DNA from 2 places in the Pseudomonas edaphica genome. Region 1 is predicted to be linked to the other one. Evidence: predicted binding sites of a transcription regulator. Region 1 holds the regulator's gene; the other holds the start of a gene.

What was found. The regulator FliA, encoded in region 1, starts transcription of late flagellar genes. The targets are predictions, from matches to a motif close to CTAAAGTTTNNNNNNNNNNNGCCGNTAA.
Region 2: the regulator FliA is predicted to act here: its motif matches at 2,470-2,497, upstream of ACQY47_RS13970 (methyl-accepting chemotaxis protein).

What each region holds. Positions count from the first base shown of each region.
Region 1 is NZ_OZ255725.1:5,184,612-5,190,337, reverse strand. Features, by position in the region: gene ACQY47_RS23715 (chemotaxis protein CheA) at 1-1,859, opposite strand, end outside; gene ACQY47_RS23710 (protein phosphatase CheZ) at 1,871-2,659, opposite strand; gene ACQY47_RS23705 (chemotaxis response regulator CheY) at 2,678-3,052, opposite strand; gene fliA (RNA polymerase sigma factor FliA) at 3,221-3,961, opposite strand; gene fleN (flagellar synthesis regulator FleN) at 3,958-4,791, opposite strand; gene flhF (flagellar biosynthesis protein FlhF) at 4,897-5,726, opposite strand, start outside.
Region 2 is NZ_OZ255725.1:3,109,754-3,115,479, reverse strand. Features, by position in the region: rRNA gene ACQY47_RS13995 (23S ribosomal RNA) at 1-580, shown strand, start outside; rRNA gene rrf (5S ribosomal RNA) at 738-853, shown strand; rRNA gene rrf (5S ribosomal RNA) at 963-1,078, shown strand; partial or broken gene ACQY47_RS13980 (hypothetical protein) at 1,260-1,442, opposite strand; partial or broken gene ACQY47_RS13975 (FecR domain-containing protein) at 1,578-2,194, opposite strand; gene ACQY47_RS13970 (methyl-accepting chemotaxis protein) at 2,611-4,491, shown strand; gene ACQY47_RS13965 (SRPBCC family protein) at 4,530-4,988, opposite strand; gene ACQY47_RS13960 (amino acid adenylation domain-containing protein) at 5,000-5,726, opposite strand, start outside.

The sequences.
Region 1 (5,726 bases):
GGGAAGGCGAACGCCTGGTTGCCCAGCATCACCATCAGGGTCGGCATGATCGCCAAGGTCAACGGCACCTTGATGACGATCTTGGAGCCCTGGCCCTTGGTCGAGTAGATATTGATCGAGCCGTTGAGCTGGCTGATCTTGGTCTTCACCACGTCCATGCCCACGCCACGGCCGGACACATCGGAAATCTCGGTCTTGGTCGAGAAGCCCGGCGCGAAGATCAGGTTGTAGCATTCGGTGTCGGTCAGGCGGTCGGCGGCGTCCTTGTCCATCACGCCGCGCTTGACGGCGATATTGCGCAGAATTGCCGGGTCCATGCCTTTGCCGTCATCGGTAATCGACAGCAGGATGTGGTCGCCTTCTTGCTCCGCCGCCAGAATCACCTTGCCGTTGCGGGACTTGCCCGAGGCTTCGCGTTCTTCCGGGGTTTCGACGCCATGGTCGACGGCGTTGCGCACCAAGTGGACCAGCGGGTCGGCCAGGGCCTCGACAAGGTTTTTGTCGAGGTCGGTTTCTTCACCCACCAGTTCCAGGTTGATTTCTTTCTTGAGCTGGCGCGCCAGGTCGCGAACCAGACGCGGGAAGCGGCCGAAGACTTTCTTGATCGGCTGCATGCGCGTTTTCATTACGGCGGTCTGCAAGTCTGCGGTGACCACGTCGAGGTTCGACACGGCCTTTTGCATGGCTTCATCGCCGCTGTTCAGGCCCAGGCGCACCAGGCGGTTACGCACCAGCACCAGTTCGCCGACCATGTTCATGATGTCGTCCAGGCGCGCGGTATCAACCCGCACGGTGGTTTCGGCTTCACTGGCAGGCTTTTCGGCTACCGGCGCCGCTGCGGCACGCGCAGGTGCGGCAGCCGGTGCCGGTGCGGGCTTGGCAGCCACAGGCGCGGCGGCTTTGGCTGGCGCAGGTTTGGCAGCCACAGGCGTTGCAGTCGCTGCTGCGGCCGGGGCCACTTCAGAGAACTTGCCTTTGCCATGCAACTCGTCGAGCAGCGCTTCGAATTCGTGATCGGAGATCAGGCCGTCAGCGGCAGGCTCAACGCTGGCAGGCGCAGCGCTGGCGGCAGGTGCGGCTGCGATGGCGGCGACTTCCGGCAAGGCTTCGGCAGCAAACGTGCCCTTGCCATGCAATTGGTCGAGCAGTGCTTCGAATTCGTCGTCGGTAATGTCGGTGGCGCTTGTAGATGTGGCAGACGCAGCAGGCGCTGCCGACTCAGCAGCAGGTGCCACGGCGTCCGGCGCAAACTGGCCTTTACCGTGCAACTGGTCGAGCAGGGATTCGAATTCTGCGTCGGTAATGTCTTCGCTGGTCGGCACGGCAGGCGCAGCCACCGCTTGCGGTGCTTCAGCTTCGGCTTTCACCGCGCTCAGGGAGTTGAGCAGCTGTTCGAACTCGCTGTCGGTCACATCCGGCTCGGCTTCAACCTCAGGCTCAGGCGCGGCGACCGGCGCAACCGAGGTATCGGCAGGTTCGGCCAGGCGTGCCAGCGCAGCCAGCAGCTCCGGCGTGGCGGCCGTGATCGGCGCACGCTCGCGCACCTCGCTGAACATGCCGTTGACCGCATCCAATGCTTCGAGAATCACGTCCATCAGTTCCGAGTCGACGTGACGCTCACCCTTGCGCAGGATGTCGAACACGTTCTCGGCGATGTGACAGCACTCCACCAGCTCATGGAGCTGGAGGAAGCCGGCGCCCCCTTTTACAGTGTGAAAACCGCGAAAAATTGCATTGAGCAGGTTCGCATCATCCGGTCGGCTTTCCAGCTCGACCAGTTGTTCGGACAGTTGCTCTAAAATTTCGCCGGCCTCTACAAGGAAATCCTGAAGGATTTCTTCATCGGCGCCGAAGCTCATGTGGGTGCTCCTTAGAAGCCTAAACTGGATAACAGGTCATCTACGTCATCCTGACCTGACACAACGTCTTCACGTTTATCGGCATGAATCTGCGGACCTTCACCCTTGGCGAGATGTTTTTGTGGATCTTTTTCCGAGAGGATCGCTGCGCGGTCATGTTCGATGCCGGCAAAACGGTCGACCTGGCCGGCCATCAGCACCAATTTGAGCAAGTTGCTTTCCACTTCGGTGACCAGTTGGGTCACGCGCTTGATCACTTGACCGGTGAGGTCCTGGTAATCCTGGGCCAGCAGAATGTCATTGAGGTTGCTGGCCACCGTGCGGTTTTCCTGTTCGGTGCGCGACAGAAAAGCCTCGACCCGACGCGCCAACTCACGAAACTCCTCAGCCCCCACTTCCCGGCGCATGAAGCGGCCCCAGTCAACGCTGAGCGCCTGAGCTTCGGTGGCCATGCCATTGACCAAGGGCGTGGCGTTTTCCACCAGGTCCATGGTGCGGTTGGCCGCCGCCTCAGTCAGCCGGACCACATAGGACAGGCGTTCGGTGGCATCGGTGATCTGCGAGATTTCTTCGGCCTGGGGCATGTGCGGGTCAATCTGAAAATTGACGATTGCACTGTGCAGCTCGCGTGTGAGCTTGCCCACTTCCTGATACAGGCCGCGGTCACGGGTCTGGTTAAGCTCATGGATCAACTGCACCGCGTCGCCGAACTGGCCTTTTTCAAGGCTGTCGACCAACTGGTGAGCATGCTTTTTCAGGGTCGATTCAAAATCGCCCTGTGACGTTTCTTTATGCTCCATAGCTCCCCCGTGGTGACATCAGCCGTGGATGCGTTCGAAGATTTTTTCGATCTTCTCTTTCAAGGCCAATGCAGTGAATGGCTTGACCACGTAACCGTTAACCCCGGCCTGGGCGGCTTCGATGATCTGTTCACGCTTGGCTTCGGCGGTCACCATCAACACAGGCAAGCTGCGCAGTTTTTCATCGGCGCGCACGTGACGCAGCAAGTCGATACCGGTCATGCCCGGCATGTTCCAGTCGGTTACCAGAAAGTCGATGCTCCCGCTGTTGAGGATCGGAATCGCCGTCAGGCCGTCATCCGCCTCGACCGTGTTGGTGAACCCAAGGTCACGCAACAGGTTTTTTATGATCCGCCGCATCGTTGAGAAGTCATCAACGATGAGGATTTTCATGTTCTTGTCCAATTCGACCTCCAAGCAGTCTTAAACGCGCCCAGCACCTGGACGCGCCATTTCAATCAACAGGCGTTACACAAAAAGGACTGCCCAGGGCACCACGGCACGAACCCGCAAAAGCGTAGAGCCTTTGCGGTAGCGTCTGCAGTGTCCCCACACTGCCTGTCAGCGCGCGCGCCACTCTCCCAATCGCCCCCGCAAGCGGGCGGCGCACTGGCTATGCAGCTGGCTGACACGCGATTCGCTGACCCCCAGGACCTCACCGATTTCCTTGAGGTTCAGCTCTTCGTCGTAGTACAGCGCCAACACCAGTCGCTCACGCTCCGGCAAATTGGCAATCGCCTCCGCCAACGCGCTCTGGAAACGTTCGTCTTCCAGGTCGCGCGACGGTTCCAGATGTGCACTCGCGCCGTCCTCGTGCAGCCCTTCGTGTTCGCCGTCCTGCAAAAGGTCGTCGAAACTGAACAGGCGGCTGCCCAAGGTATCGTTCAAAATCCCGTAGTAATCGTCGAGACTCAATTGGAGTTCGGCCGCAACTTCATGATCTTTAGCGTCACGACCGGTTTTTGCTTCAATTGCACGAATTGCGTCACTGACCATACGCGTATTGCGATGTACCGAACGCGGCGCCCAATCCCCTTTACGCACTTCATCGAGCATCGCACCGCGTATGCGAATACCCGCATACGTCTCGAAACTCGCGCCCTTGCTCGCGTCGTATTTGGTCGACACTTCGAGCAGGCCGATCATGCCGGCCTGGATCAAGTCCTCAACCTGCACACTGGCAGGCAGGCGTGCCAGCAAGTGATAGGCAATGCGCTTGACCAAGGGCGCATAGCGCTCGATCAGTTCGCCCTGACTGTCACGTGCCGACTTTTTGTAAAGGTTGTAGCCGCTGGATGTCATAGCACAGGTCCCGCGCTCGTCTGATGCACCAATCGCTCGACGAAAAACTCCAGATGCCCCCGAGGGTTGGCAGGCAACGGCCAAGTATCGACCTTCTGAGCAATAGCCTTGAACGCCAATGCGCACTTCGAACGAGGGAACGCTTCATAGACTGCACGCTGCTTTTGCACAGCCTTGCGCACACACTCGTCATAAGGAACTGCGCCCACGTATTGTAAGGCGACATCGAGGAAGCGATCCGTGACCTTGGTCAACTTGGCAAACAGATTTCGCCCTTCCTGCGGGCTTTGGGCCATGTTGGCCAGCACGCGGAAGCGGTTCATGCCGTAGTCACGGTTAAGCAGTTTGATCAGGGCATAGGCGTCGGTGATCGACGTGGGTTCGTCGCACACCACCAGCAGCACTTCCTGGGCTGCGCGCACGAAGCTGACCACGGACTCGCCGATCCCGGCGGCGGTGTCGATCACCAGCACATCGAGGTTGTCGCCGATGTCGCTGAACGCCTGAATCAGGCCGGCATGCTGCGCCGGGCTCAGGTGCACCATGCTCTGGGTGCCTGAGGCAGCCGGCACGATGCGAATGCCACCGGGGCCTTGCAGCAGCACATCGCGCAGCTCACAACGGCCTTCGATCACATCGGCAAGGGTGTGTTTGGGTGTCAGCCCCAGCAGAACGTCCACGTTCGCCAGGCCCAGGTCAGCATCCAGCAGCATGACGCGACGGCCAAGCTCTGCCAGGGCCAGGGACAAATTCACTGACACGTTAGTTTTCCCGACGCCACCTTTGCCGCCGGTCACCGCGATCACCTGTACGGGATGCATGCTGCCCATTTTATTTCTTTACCTTGTCTTGCTTAGACGCAGGCTACATGGCTTGGCCGCGTGAATCGCTTGCAGACCATCGATGTAGATACATTTCACGGTGTTCATCCTGCCTCACCCCACCCGCTTAGCCGGGTTGTGGTAAAGGTCGGCGAACATATCGGCCATCGCTTCCTCGCTAGGCTCTTCTTGCATTTGCACGCTGACAGCACGGCTGACCAACTGATGACGGCGCGGCAGATGCAAATCATCCGGGATCCGCGGCCCGTCGGTCAGGTAGGCAACCGGTAACTCATGACTGATCGCCAGGCTCAACACCTCGCCCAGGCTCGCGGTTTCGTCGAGCTTGGTGAGAATGCAACCGGCCAGGCCACAGCGTTTGTAGCTGTGGTAGGCAGCGGTAAGAACCTGTTTCTGGCTGGTGGTTGCAAGCACCAGGTAATTTTTCGACTTGATGCCACGCCCGGCCAGGCTTTCAAGCTGCATGCGCAGTGCCGGATCGCTGGCTTGCAGGCCGGCCGTGTCGATCAACACCACGCGCTTGCGCAGCAGCGGGTCGAGCGCATTGGCCAGGGACTGGCCCGGGTCGACGTGGGTCACTGTCACATTGAGGATGCGGCCCAAGGTCTTGAGCTGCTCCTGGGCGCCGATGCGATAGCTGTCCATGCTCACCAGCGCGATGTTCTGCGCGCCGTACTTGAGCACATAACGCGCGGCCAGCTTGGCCAGGGTGGTGGTCTTGCCCATGCCGGCGGGGCCGACCATGGCAATCACACCGCCCTCTTCCAGCGGTTCGATTTCCGGCGTGGCGATCATGCGCGCCAGGTGCGCCAGCAACATGCGCCAGGCTTGGCGCGGCTCTTCGACTTCAGCCGTCAGTGCAAGCAAATCGCGCGACAACGGGCCGGACAGGCCGATGCGTTGCAGGCGACGCCACAGGTTGG
Region 2 (5,726 bases), 2.1 Mb from region 1:
ATAAAGGCAAAAGCGCGCTTGACTGCGAGACAGACACGTCGAGCAGGTACGAAAGTAGGTCTTAGTGATCCGGTGGTTCTGTATGGAAGGGCCATCGCTCAACGGATAAAAGGTACTCCGGGGATAACAGGCTGATACCGCCCAAGAGTTCATATCGACGGCGGTGTTTGGCACCTCGATGTCGGCTCATCACATCCTGGGGCTGAAGCCGGTCCCAAGGGTATGGCTGTTCGCCATTTAAAGTGGTACGCGAGCTGGGTTTAGAACGTCGTGAGACAGTTCGGTCCCTATCTGCCGTGGACGTTTGAGATTTGAGAGGGGCTGCTCCTAGTACGAGAGGACCGGAGTGGACGAACCTCTGGTGTTCCGGTTGTCACGCCAGTGGCATTGCCGGGTAGCTATGTTCGGAATAGATAACCGCTGAAAGCATCTAAGCGGGAAACTAGCCTCAAGATGAGATCTCACTGGAACCTTGAGTTCCCTGAAGGGCCGTCGAAGACTACGACGTTGATAGGTTGGGTGTGTAAGCGCTGTGAGGCGTTGAGCTAACCAATACTAATTGCCCGTGAGGCTTGACCATATAACACCCAAGCAATTTGACTACTCGAAAGAGCATCAGATTGCGGTGTGTGAAGACGCAATGAACCGAAAGTTCGACGCTCACAAAACACCGAAAGCTGTCACATACCCAATTTGCTGAAGCGAAGCCAACTGGCTACGACTCAGTACCCGAATTTCTTGACGACCATAGAGCATTGGAACCACCTGATCCCATCCCGAACTCAGTAGTGAAACGATGCATCGCCGATGGTAGTGTGGGGTTTCCCCATGTGAGAGTAGGTCATCGTCAAGATTAAATTCCGAAACCCCTGATTGCTAACGCAATCAGGGGTTTTGTTTATGTAGAAGTCCATGAATTTCACCGGCACGTTGCAAGCGCAACGGACTGGTACACAGAATTTCTTGACGACCATAGAGCATTGGAACCACCTGATCCCATCCCGAACTCAGCAGTGAAACGATGCATCGCCGATGGTAGTGTGGGGTTTCCCCATGTGAGAGTAGGTCATCGTCAAGATTAAATTCCAAAACCCCTGTCTGCTAACGCAGACAGGGGTTTTGTCGTTTAGGGGGGATGATAATGCCCCGGCTGCAGATCGCCCACATATACGTCTGGGCCGGACAAAGGCAACCTGACGACACCCACAAAAAAGCCGGCACCAGGAATCAGGCGCCGGCTTGTTAGAAGCTTTAACGGATCAGAACTGATAGCTGACCGTCGCACTGACATTACGCTCTTCACCCAGATAGCAAAAGTTCAGGCTGGCACAGGACGCCACATAGCTCTCATTGGTCAGGTTGTTGGCATTGAGCCTTACATCCACACCCTTCAAGCCCACCTTGCCCAAGTCGTATCCTCCTGAAGCGTCAAACAACGTATGGTAGGAGGAGTCTGGTGAGTCGTTGAGAAAGCGCACAGTCATGATCAAGGTCCGTAGAGGCCGGTCAAGGCAGATAAAGAGGCTTACTGTCTAAGCCGTACTCACGGAAAAAGCCGCCAACAAAAACTGAAAAAGTCAGGCCAGGCGTTCCAGGCTCACCCACCAACGTGTGCGATAGCGCACTTGAACTGGCAGTGTTTGCGCAACGATCGCCAGCAACTTGTCGGTGTCGTCCAAGCGGAAAACCCCTGATAGCCGCAAGTCGCCGATATCCGCCGCACAGCCCAGGTAACCCTGACGGGAGCGCTCCACTTCCGACACCAAGTCAGCCAGGCGCATGTCTCGCGTCACAATCAGCCCATCGGCCGTCTGCGGTGAATGGATGGCCACATTGCCGCTGACCACGCCTTGCTGTCTTGGCGCACGGTAAAACGCCCATCGATGCCTTCGAGCAAGCCGTGGCGAGTGTGTACCAGCAAAGGTGCTGACGATGGCGAACCGCAGGTCACCAGGATTTCCCCGCGCACCAATGTGATCAGGCGCTGTTGCGGATTGAAGGTGAGGTTCACCGTACTGTCGGAGTTGAGTTGCAGGCGTGTGCCGTCCGGAAATTGCTCGCTGCGCCGCTCGCCGGTGGCGGTTGCGAAATCGGAGGTCCAGCGCTGCCAGCCGGTCATGCCCCGGCTTATCCACGCCGCGGACCCCATCAACACCACACTCGACAACACCTTCAGTGCCCGTCGTCGGCCTAAGCTCCAGTGCCGCATGCGCCCCAGGAATCGCCGCCATTGCCCAAGCGACTGCGCAGACAAGTGTTGAGCCAGTTGTGGTGGGTGCTGTAAAGCGTGTGTACAACCCTTTCGCACGCAATGTAGTCAGTAGAGGGCATTCACACAGGCCTGGCCAAGCGCCACAAATGACAATTAGTCGCATTGTCGCGAGGGCAGAAAAAATTTGCAGCGCCGAACCCTGAGCGTCTACCGCTGGTCGGTTTCCTACTCAAAATCAGGATGCTTCTCACAAATCTCTAAGATTTCTCCTGAAGTGGCCGAAAGCCTGACGAGCCATGCGTGCACCGAAATAGAGCGGCCGAAGAGTCCGCCTATCCCGTTACATGGAATGTTCCACTCGGCACGCTCACCCCCCTTTGGCAAAAGAAGTCGATGAAATGAATCTCAAGTTCAGTCATAAAATTCTACTGGCCGCGTCAGGCGTCGTGGTTCTGGCCTTCGCGCTATTTACCCTCTACAACGATTACCTGCAGCGCAGCACCATCAAACAAAACCTTGAGTCGTCCATTCAACAATCGGGCGAACTCACGGCCAGCAGCGTGCAGAACTGGCTCAGTGGCCGCATCCTGGTCCTCGAAAACCTGGCGCAAAACGTTGCTCACCAGGGCAGCGGTGCTGAGCTGCCAGGGCTGGTCGACCAGCCCGCGCTCACCTCGAACTTCCAGTTCACCTATGTCGGCCAAACCAACGGCGTATTTACGCAGCGCCCTGACGCCAAGATGCCCGACGATTACGACCCTCGTCAGCGCCCTTGGTACAAGCAGGCGGTCGCGGCCGATAAAACCATGCTCACTCCGCCTTATATGGCGGCGGTTGGCGGGCAAATCGTGACCATCGCCCTGCCGGTCAAAAAGAACGGCGAACTGCTCGGCGTAGTCGGCGGTGACCTGAGTCTGCAAACCCTGGTGAAGATCATCAATTCGGTGGACTTCGGGGGTATTGGCCATGCGTTCCTGGTCAGCGCCGATGGCCAGGTCATCGTCAGTCCTGACCAGGACCAGGTGATGAAGAACCTCAAGGACATCTACCCGGGCACCAGCCTGCGTATCGAGAAGGTCAGCCAGGACGTTGTGCTCAACGGCCAGGACCGTATTCTGTCATTTACCCCGATCAGCGGTTTGCCGGGCGCGGATTGGTACATCGGCCTGTCGATCGACAAAGACAAAGCCTACGCACCACTCAGTAAATTCCGTACATCGGCACTGATCGCCATGTTGATCGCCGTAGTGGCCATCGCCGTACTGCTCAGCCTGCTGATTCAAGTGCTGTTGCGCCCGCTGACCACTATGGGCGTGGCCATGCAGGACATCGCCCAGGGCGAAGGCGATTTGACCCGCCGCCTGGACGTGACCAGCAAAGATGAGTTCGGCGAAGTGGGCAGTGCGTTCAACCAGTTCGTCGAGCGCATCCATGCCTCGATTTCCGAAGTGTCTTCGGCTACGCGTCAGGTGCACGACCTGTCACAGCGCGTCATGGCGTCCTCCAACGCTTCGATCATCGGCTCGGACGAGCAAAGCGCGCGCACCAACAGCGTGGCAGCCGCCATCAACGAGCTGGGCGCCGCCACCCAGGAAATCGCCCGCAACGCAGCCGATGCATCGCAACATGCCAGCGGTGCCAGCGAGCAAGCAGATGACGGGCGCAAGGTGGTGGAGCAAACCATCCTGGCCATGTCGGAACTGTCGCAAAAGATCAGCTTGTCCTGTACGCAGATCGAAACCCTCAACGCCAGCACCGATAACATTGGGCACATCCTGGATGTGATCAAAGGCATCTCTCAGCAAACCAACTTGCTGGCGCTCAACGCGGCGATCGAGGCTGCGCGTGCCGGTGAAGCCGGGCGCGGATTTGCCGTGGTTGCCGATGAAGTGCGCAACCTGGCGCACCGTACCCAGGAATCGGCCGAAGAGATCCACAAGATGATCACTTCGCTGCAAGTGGGCTCGCGTGAAGCCGTGACTACTATGAACGCCAGCCAGGTCTCCAGCGAAGAAAGCGTTGAAGTGGCCAACCAGGCGGGTGAGCGCCTGGTCAGCGTGACGCAGCGAATCGTCGAGATCGATGGCATGAACCAATCGGTTGCGGCGGCTACCGAAGAGCAGACCGCAGTGGTTGAAACCCTCAACGTTGATATCAACCAGATCAATCTGTTGAACCAGCAAGGTGTCGTCAACCTCAACGAAACGCTCAAGGACTGCGATGCGTTGTCGCAGCAGGCCAGTCGATTGAAGCAACTGGTCGACAGCTTCAAGATCTGACCCGACTTGGCAGGAGCGAGGCCTCTCGCTCCTGCTGATCAGTCGAACATCCGGCGCACATTCTCCAAGGCGCTGTCGGCAAAAGCCTGCGCAAACTGCTCGAACGCCGCCTGCGGTGTATCAACCGGTTCGCCAATCAGCGTCCAGGTCGCCCTGGCGTGTTTGGCGCCAAGTGCTTCCACACGCATGGCGGCCCATAGCCGCGCGACCCCCAAGGTGTTGTAGAGGGTGGTCCACGTCATGCACATCGCTTCGTCGTCACGGCTGTTGAGTTGCTCAACGACGCGATGCCCATCATGGAAAAATTTGGTGCGTAATGCGCCTACGCCGGTTCCCGTCATTTCGATGTGCGACAGGGCAGGAATGAAGGCATCAAAGCCTGCAAAATTTCCCACCACACTCCACAGGCTTGCGGCATCGCACGCGACGTCAACACACGCTATCAGCGGCGCGCCATTCGGGTTACGGATCAATGTATCGGGTTGCAGCGGTTCCATAAGGAGTCCTGTCAAAGAAAGCCAATGGCCTTGAGGTGGTCGCAGCCTTTGCGCAACAGCGCAGGGTCCTTTCGCGGGTACTGTTCGCCCATCGCTGCCACACCCTGGCGTGCGTTGTCGTGACAAATCATCGAGACGTCGCTGATATCTTCCGCGAGGTCATCCAGGTAAAAACCCAGTACGCCAAACAGCGCGTTATCAGGCCCCACCGTTGGCAGCATCTTTTGCCACTGCGCGACGCTCACCCGTTCGAAAAGATGGCCGGCCTGGCTGAACGCATCCAGGTAATGGTCCCAGCTCAAAGGCTGCGGGTTATGCAGGTTGAAGACGTTTCGCCGTGCCGCGAATTGACCGCAGTGAAACGCGACGAAACGTGCGAGAAAGTCCACCGGCATCAAGTCAAAATTCACTTCCAGGCTGGGCGCGAGGCCCAACTGCAGCGACCCCTTGAGCATCAGCATCAGGCGGTTGTTTTGCGGCTGGCAAACACCGTTGTGGCTGTTGAACGCAATATTCCCCGGTCGATGAATATTCACCCAGGCACCTTGTTCGACCGCACGCCCCAGCAGCCGCTCGGCAACCCACTTGGAAAGGTTGTAGCCATTCTTGAGGTAGAGCGGCAACGTGGCCACGGCCGGTGCTTCGAGGATGTGACCCTGAGCGTCGATGCTGCTGCAGGCTGACAGCGTCGAGATGAAGTTGAAGACTTTCTTGCTGTGGGTTTCACACAGGCGCAGG